2 linked regions of the Humidesulfovibrio mexicanus genome follow. The protein of the gene in region 1 interacts with the protein of each later gene in a pairwise test. Links are inferred from orthologs where the notes say so. Each region holds a gene or a part of one and is shown in the gene's direction. Other genes may lie near its edges.

Region 1 (4,421 bases):
CGCAGCTCCCGCAAATACTCGAACGCAGGCCCCGCCTCCTCCGGCGAGTCGAACACCGGCGGCAGACACATGAGCCCGCGCAAATCCAGCCCAAAGCCGCCCTCTCCAAGCGACAGCACAAGCCGGGCCAGCGCCGGAAGCTCCGCCTCCTCCACCCCGGCCTTCTGCTCCTCGCCCATGTTCACCTCGATGAGCACGGGTTGCAGCACCCGCGCCTCCCTGGCGCGCTTGGCCAGCTCGCGGGCCAGCTTCTCGGAGTCCACACTGTGGACAAGTCCGAAACGGCCCACCACGGACTTGGCCTTCTTGCTCTGCAAGCCGCCCACGAAGTGCCACAGGATGTCCTCGCCCACCAGCTCGTCCTGCTTGGCCAGGGCCTCCTGCGCGTACGACTCGCCGAACTCGCGCTGGCCGCAAGCCACAAGCGCGCGGATGTCCGAAGCGGGATGGAACTTCGAAATCGCCACCAGGCGCACCGAATCCGGCGCCCTGCCGGCCTGCGTGCAGGCCGCCGCCATGCGCGCGCGCACGGATTCCAGGTTGCGGCAAAGCTCCTCACGACGCCCGACTGTGGATGTATCGTTCATGCGGGCTGCATAGGACAAAAGAAGGGCCGAGGCAACGCGGCGGGAAAGGGAAAAGGCGGAGAGACGACGCGGGGGAGCGGGGAAACTTTTTTCAAAAAGTTTCCCCGCTCCCCCGCACCCCCTCACCCCTTCAAAAACGTTTATAGGGGGAATGGGGGGCAATCGCGCAAGAAGCTGCGCCCGGGGACTAGTCCATGTACGCGCGCCCCACGTTGAAGCCCTTGGCCACCACAGGACCGACGCCATAATACAGGCTCGCGCCCGGCGCGTAGATAAGGGGCTGCAGAAGGGACAAATCCACATGCCCGTCGGCCCCGAGCACCGACTCCTCCGCCTTCACGTCCACAATCTCGCCCACGAACTGCGTGTGCCCGCCCAAATCAAGCGTCTGCACAAGGCGGCACTCTATGGCCACAGGGAACTCGGCCACGTACGGCGCATCCACAAGCTCGCTTCTGACCGGCGTCAGCCCGGCCACCGCAAACTTGTCCGCCACCGCGCCCGAGACCATGCCCATGTAGTCCGCCTGCGCCACCTGGCTCTGGCCCGCAATGCTCACCGTGAACGCCCGGCGCGCCATGATGGCCGCGTAGCTGTGCCGCTCCTTGCGGATGGACACCGCCAGGCACGGCGGCGCGGAACAGCAGATGCCCGCCCATGCCGCCGTCATCGCGTTCGCCTTGCCCGCCGCGTCGTATGATCCCACCACCCACACCGGCGTGGGATAGGCCAGGGTCTTGGCTCCAAGTGACTTCTTCATGTGTCGCGCTCCTTGGCTGAAGATTCGTTGGGGGCACAATGGCCCAGGCCGACATGGTTCCGCAAGACGGCAGGGAGTATAGTATCGGGGGAGTGGGGAAACTTTTTGAAAAAAGTTTCCCCACTCCCCCGCCCCCCCTCGCCCCTTCAAAAACTTTTCATGGGAAGAACAAAGGGCGCAGACGCACGCTGGCCGACGCCGACAGCGAGGCCGGAAGGCGTGAACCGTTGGAACAGGGAGCCCGGCATAGGCCAAGCCATGACTCCGTGGCGCTGCGGCGGCCAATGGCGCCCCTTGTGCATCCGCCCGCGCGCTGGTACATGCTTGAGCGATGACCAACGCAGCGCCCACCCCGCCCAAGGCGGACCTCCTGAACCTCACCCGCTCCGAGCTGGAAGCCTTTGTGCTGGACGAGCTCAAGCAGCCCCGCTTCCGCGCGGACCAGCTGTGGCACTGGCTGTGGCACAAGAACGCGGCGGACTTCTCGGCCATGACCAATCTCTCCGCCGCGCTCAAGGCGAAGCTCGCGGAGCGCGCCGCCATCGTGCGCCCGTCAATCGACGTAGTCCGCGTCAGCCGCGACGGCACCATCAAGCTGCTCTTGCGCCTGGCCGACGGCGAGCGCGTGGAGACCGTGCTCATTCCCATGGCCGGACACTACACCCTGTGCCTGTCCACCCAGGTGGGCTGCGCCATGGGCTGCACCTTCTGCTCCACCGGAGAGTTGGGCTTCACCCGCAACATGACCATGGGCGAAATTCTGGGGCAGATTCTCGCGGCGCGCGCGCACATTGCGGAAAACGCCCTGCCGCCCTTGAAAAACCTCGTCTTCATGGGCATGGGCGAACCGCTCATGAACCTCACGGAACTGCTGCGCAGCCTGGAGACCCTGGGCAGCCCGGAGGGCATTTCCATCTCGCCCAGGCGCAGCACGGTCTCCAGCGTCGGCATTCCGCAAGGACTCAAAATTTTGGGAGACTCAGGCCTTGCCGTGCCCGCCATCAGCCTGCACGCGCCCACCCAGGAGCTGCGCGAAAAGCTCATGCCAAAGGCCGCCCGCGTGCCGCTGGAAGAGCTTCTCGCCTGTCTGGACAACTACCCGCTCAAGCAGCGCGAGCGCGTGACCTACGAATACATCCTGCTCGGCGGGGTGAACGACTCCATCGCCCATGCCAAGCAGTTGGTGCGGCTTCTGGGCCAGCGCCGCTGCAAGGTCAACCTCATCAGCTACAATCCCCCCCCGCCGCAGACCGGCCCCGCGCCCTACTCCGCCCCGGACCCCGAAGGCGTGCTGGCCTTCGAGAACTACCTCCGGAGCAAGCGCATCACCACGTTTCTGCGGCGCAGCATGGGCCAGGACATTGCCGCGGCCTGCGGCCAGCTGAAACTTTTGACCGGATAATCAACCCCTTGACCCGGCCTGACGGCAGGCCGCTTTTTGTTCTTGCCAGGGCTGGCCCAATTTTATAGTAGCCAGCCCTTCCAAAAAAATATATGGCGTCATTCGTCGGGACACCGGCGTTATTCCAAGCCCAGGAGGGTCCATACATGGCCAATCTTCCCATGGTTCCCACCCGCGCCTTCTTCACCAAGGGCGTTGGCGTTCACAAAAACAAACTGCAATCCTTCGAGCTGGCCCTGCGCGAGGCCGGCATCGAAAAACAGAACCTCGTCTACGTGTCCAGTATTTATCCGCCCAACTGCCAGCTGGTGACCCTTGAAGAGGGCGTGAAGGAACTGCATTCCGGCCAGATCACCTTCTGCGTCATGGCGCGCAACCAGACCAACGAAAAGGGCCGCCTGGTGGGCAGCTCCGTGGGCCTGGCCATTCCGGCCGACAAGGAGCACTACGGCTACATCTCCGAGCACCACAGCTTCGGCGAGGAGGAGAAGGAACTGGGCGACTTCGCCGAGGACCTGGCCTCCACCATGCTGGCCACCACCCTGGGCGTGGATTTCGACCCCGAGGTCGGCTACGACGCCCGCCGTGAGGTGTACCTCATGAGCGGCAAGATCATCGACTCCATCTCGGCCCCGGTTTCCGCCATGGGCGCAGCCAACATGTGGACCACCACGGTCTCGGCCGTGGTCTTCATCCTGTAGAGCCCGGCCGCAGCAAACAGACTGAACGAACAGGGCCTCCCGTTTCCGGTTCACGGGAGCGGGAGGCCCTGGCATAAGGAAAGAACGCCATGTCCACCATCAAGCGAATCCTGCGCGACGGCGCCAAGGACAACCTGACGCCGCTGACCACCCTGGACCCCGACTCCATCACCGACTTCGACGAGCTGCTTACGGCCATGGGCCGCACGGCCTTTGGCGGCCGCAGCCTGGGCGAGGCGCTGGACGTGCTGCAGGCCATGGTGGAGGATCCCGACTGCGTGGTGGTGGGCACCTTCTCCGGCGCAATGACCGTGGCCAAGCAGAGCAAGCTGCTCATCAAGATGCTCGACGAGGGCTGGCTGGACGTGGTGGTGTCCACGGGCGCGCTCATGGCCCACGGCTTCATCGAGTCCCTGGGCCTCAAGCACTTCAAGTACGACTCGGGCATGAACGACAAGGCGCTCTTCGACGCCGGGTACAACCGCGTGTACGACACCCTGGAGCCCGAGGCCAACTTCACCCAGGCCGAGCTCGTCATGCGCGAGGTGATGCACCAGCTCATGGACGAGCAGAAGGTCCAGCACCTCTCCAGCGAGCGCATCTGCCGGGCCATCGGCAAGCACCTGTGCAAGAAGTACGACGGCCCCGGCATCCTCAAAAGCGCGTATCAGAAGAACGTGCCGGTCTACATTCCGGCCTTCACGGACTCCGAACTGGCGCTCGACGTGGCCTGCGCCATCCTGGCCAAGGACTTCGGCCACCTGCTGGGCGAGAAAGGCCCGGAGGAGCTGCCCTTCCAGTTCAACCCCTTTCTGGACCTGTTCAGCTATTCCAAGAAGATGCACGGGGCCAAGAAGATGGGCATCTTCACCATTGGCGGCGGCGTGCCGCGCAACTGGGCCCAGCAGGTGGGGCCGTTCTTCGATGTCATGAGCGACCGCCTGGAGCGCGACCTGCCCGCGCGGCGCTTC
Region 2 (4,072 bases), on another replicon or contig:
GTTGCGAGATCCACTCGGTCTACGCCGGCATCGCCGGCAGCCACATCAAGGGCTTCAACAGCCACGGGGTCATCGCCGTCAAGGGCGGCGAGGTCACCCAGAAGGACGTGGACCGCGTCATCGAAGCGGCCAAGGCCGTGGCCATTCCGCTGGACCGCGAGGTCATCCACACCCTGCCGCAGGAGTTCATCGTGGACGACCAGCGCGGCATCGCCGACCCGCTGGGCATGGCGGGCGTGCGGCTGGAGGTCAAGGTCCACATCGTCACCGGCGCGGTCACCAGCGCGCAGAACATCGTGCGCTCCTGCCACCGCAGCGGGCTCGATGTGGCCGACATCGTGCTCGAGTCCCTGGCCTCCAGCAAGTCCGTGCTCTCCGACGAGGAGCGCGAGATCGGCGTGTGCCTTGTGGACCTGGGCGGCGGCACCACGGACATCGCCATCTTCTCCAAGGACTCCATCAAGCACACGGCGGTGCTGGCCCTTGGCGGCAACAACCTGACCAACGACATCGCCTTCGGCCTGCGCACGCCCATGACCAGCGCGGAAAAGATCAAGATCGAGCACGGCTGCGCCCTGGCCGAGATGGTCAAGGTGGACGAGGGCATCGAGGTGCCCAGCGTGGGCGGCCGCGACTCCCGCGCCATGAGCAAACGCGTGCTGGCGGAGATTTGCGAGCCCCGGTGCGAGGAGATTCTGGCCCTGGTGGACCAGGAACTCATCAAGAGCGGCTTCAAGAATCAGATCGCCGCGGGCGTGGTCTTGACCGGCGGCACCTCGCTCATCGCGGGGATGCAGGACCTGGCCGAGCAAGTCTTCGATCTGCCGGTGCGCATCGGCTACCCCGAGTACGTGGGCGGCCTCTACGACATGGTGAACAACCCCAAGTACGCCACGGCGGTGGGCCTTCTGCTCTACGGAGCCGAGAAGCGCCAGGTGCCGAACTCCGGCGGGGGGGACTTCCGGATCCGCGAGGACAACGTCTTCAACCGGATCCTGGGACGCATGAAGAAGTGGTTCGTCGACATCGCCTAAGAGGCGTTTCGATCAAGGGGAAGTTTCACGTACTGTAGCCAAAGAGCTTTTGGGAGGAGGAACCCATGGCACATTTCGAGATCGAGAACGACATGAGCGCAAAAATCAAAGTCATCGGCTGCGGCGGCGGCGGCGGCAACGCCATCAACAACATGATCCAGTCGCGCCTGTCCGGCGTCAGCTTCATCGCGGCCAACACCGATGCCCAGGATATCGAGAAGTCCCTGGCCGACCACACCATCCAGCTGGGCGGCAAGCTCACCAAGGGCCTTGGCGCCGGGGCGAATCCCGAGGTCGGCCGCAACGCCGCCCTTGAGAGCATCGACCAGGTGCGCGAGCTGGTGCAGAACACCGACATGGTGTTCATCACCGCGGGCATGGGCGGCGGCACCGGCACCGGCGCGGCGCCGGTCATCGCCCAGGCCGCCAAGGAGGCCGGGGCCCTCACCGTGGCCGTGGTCACCAAGCCCTTCTACTTCGAGGGCCGCCGCCGTATGCAGCAGGCCGACAAGGGCATCGCCGAGTTGCGGCAGGTGGTGGACTCCATCATCACCATCCCCAACGACCGCCTGCTGCAGATGGCCGCCAAAAAGGCCGGCTTCGGCACCATGCTGAAAAAGGCCGACGAAGTGCTGTATTACGCGGTCAAAGGCATCGCGGACCTCATCACCGTGCACGGCCTCATCAACCTGGACTTCGCGGACGTGAAGGCCATCATGACCAACTCCGGCCTGGCCCTCATGGGCACGGGCATCGCCTCCGGCGAAAACCGCGCCCGCGAGGCCGCGCTCAAGGCCATCACCAGCCCGCTTCTGGAGGATGTCTCCATCGCCGGGGCGCGCGGGGTGCTGTTCAACATCACCGCCAGCGAGGACATGAGCACCGACGAAATCCAGGAGGTCTCCGACCTCATCGCCAAGGAAGCCCACGAGGACGCCAACATCGTCTTCGGCGTGGTGGCCGACCCCGACGCCGGCGACGAACTCTGCGTCACCGTCATCGCCACCAGCATCGACCAGCGCGAGGCCGCGCCCAAGCCGGAGAAGGAGACCAAGCCGCTCTTGAACCCGGTTCCCGTCGCCCCCAAGCAGGGCCTGCGCCGCACCGGCACCATCGCCTCGGTCATCGCCAACTCCAACCGCGATCTGCCCGCCTTCGTGCGCGCCAACGCGGTCAAGACGGGCGACGGACGGCAAGCTTACGCCTCCATGCGCGCCATGGGCGCGGGCGAAGAGGAATTCCTCTTCGAGGATGAGGCCCTGGACACCCCGGCCTTCATCCGCCGCAACGCGGATTAGACCGTGGGCAGGCGCCCTTCCGGGGCGGAGCGGCGGCGCGAGCAGTCACGCGGTCGCCCACCCCGGCCCGGACAGGCCCCGGCCCAAACGCCGGACCTCGGCGGCCGCCTTCCCGTGGCGCTTCTGGTCCCCGGCGACGAGGGCATGGGTCTCTCGGCCCTGGGATGGCAGGTGGTGCATCGCCTGCTGTCCCAGGAGCCCGGGCTGGCCGTGGAACGCTTCTTCCTCGGCAAGGGCTTTAACGCGCCTGCCGCGCATGACAGCGGCAGGGATCTGACACTCTTCCCCTTGATGGCGGCGAGCGTCAGTTTCGAGGAGGACTTCCTCCCCCTCCTCAGGACGCTCGCCGCAGCGGGCGTTCCGCCTTCACGGGCGGAACGCCCGGACTACCCCCTGGTTCTGGTGGGAGGACCGGTGGCCTTTCTGAACCCCGCTCCGCTGGCCCCGCTGGCGGACGCCTTCTGGGTCGGCGAGGCCGAGGCCGGGCTGACGGAATTCTGCCTGGCCATGAAGCGCGCGGCCTTCGACGGTGTGCCCAAGCAGGAGTTTCTGGCCTCCGTGAAGGACATGCCGGGGCTGTACGTGCCGGGGATGAGCACGCTCCCGGTGCGGCGCGTTCTGGCGCTGGAACGGGACCGGCCGGGCCTCTTGGCCTGCCCGGCGGCATCGGGCTTCACAGGGCCGAAGGCGGCTTTTGCGGACGCCATGCTGCTGGAGATCAACCGGGGCTGTCCCCACGCCTGCCGCTTTTGCGCGGCGGGCTACATCTACCGTCCCCCGCGCCACGCCCGCATGGACGACCTGGTGCGGCTTGTGGAAGAGGCCGCCCCGCCCAAGGTCGGGCTTGTGGGCACGGCCCTTACCGACTGGCCGGACCTGCTGCCCTTTCTCCGCTGGCTGGCCGACCGCAAGACCAAATTCTCCCTGTCTTCCCTGCGGGCCGATGGCCTGGGCGAAGAATTGTTGGAATTCCTTCGCCAGTGCGGCATACGCACCATCACCCTGGCCCTGGAGGGCGCGAGCGAACGCTTGCGGCGCGCGGCCAACAAAAAGCTGGATGCCGAGGTGTTCCTTGACGCGGTGGAGCGCTGCGCCCGGCTGGGCGTGAACCACCTGCGCCTGTACCTCATCATCGGCTGGCCCTGGGAAACGGCTGAAGACTACGACGAGCTCGAAGCGTTTTTGGGGCAGGTCATGGCCGCGCGCGACCGCGGACACGGAGCCAGGACACGAGAGTTCATGCGCATCACGCTCGGGGCCAGCTGCCTGGTGCCCAAGCCCTTCACCCCCATGCAGTGGGCGCCCATGATGTCCGAGGCTGGGCTGCTGGCCGGGCAGAAGCGCCTGACTGAAATGACCCGCAAATTGCGGGGCTTGGCCTTGCACGTGGACGCGCCGTTTCAGGCGCGGCTGCAGGGCGTGCTCTCGCGTGGCGGGGAAGAGACGTTCCGGCTAGTGGAACTGGCGGCCGAGGGGGGCTGGAAAAAGGCCATGCGCCGCTTCGAAACCGAAACGGCGGACATCCTGGACCGCCAGCGCGGCGAAACCGAAGCCTTCCCCTGGGAGGTCGTGGACATCGGCGTCTCGCGCCAGCTTTTGTGGCGGGAGTATGGCCGCGCAGACCGCGCGGTGCACAGTCCCGGCTGCCCGGCGTTGGGCTGCGCGGGCTGCGGGGCGTGCGGCATGGACCGCTGGCTGGAGCAAATCTGAAATGGACTCCGCACGGGAGCCCGGACTTAG

The links. The genes of interacting proteins can lie anywhere in the genome.
Region 2: the proteins of rlmN (region 1) and ftsZ interact in binary tests that used the Escherichia coli proteins (3 or more experiments, as listed by UniProt). The link is inferred for Humidesulfovibrio mexicanus from one-to-one orthologs.

The regions. Positions count from the first base shown.
Region 1 is NZ_FZOC01000006.1:166,100-170,520, forward strand. The notes cover bases 893-3,713. They hold rlmN (23S rRNA (adenine(2503)-C(2))-methyltransferase RlmN), read left to right. Parts: upstream 893-1,678; coding sequence 1,679-2,749; downstream 2,750-3,713. Other genes in these bases: CHB73_RS13020 (flavin reductase family protein), read right to left, coding at 893-1,347; CHB73_RS13030 (pyruvoyl-dependent arginine decarboxylase), read left to right, coding at 2,896-3,450; CHB73_RS13035 (deoxyhypusine synthase family protein), read left to right, coding at 3,540-3,713. In the rest of the region: CHB73_RS13015 (YggS family pyridoxal phosphate-dependent enzyme), read right to left, coding at 1-587; more of CHB73_RS13020, read right to left, coding at 775-892; more of CHB73_RS13035, read left to right, coding at 3,714-4,421.
Region 2 is NZ_FZOC01000002.1:70,981-75,052, reverse strand. Bases 258-3,215 are described here. They hold ftsZ (cell division protein FtsZ), read left to right. Parts: upstream 258-1,099; coding sequence 1,100-2,332; downstream 2,333-3,215. Other genes in these bases: CHB73_RS04115 (radical SAM protein), read left to right, coding at 2,447-3,215; ftsA (cell division protein FtsA), read left to right, coding at 258-1,034. Also shown: more of ftsA, read left to right, coding at 1-257; more of CHB73_RS04115, read left to right, coding at 3,216-4,042. UniProt on the Escherichia coli protein: Essential cell division protein that forms a contractile ring structure (Z ring) at the future cell division site. The regulation of the ring assembly controls the timing and the location of cell division.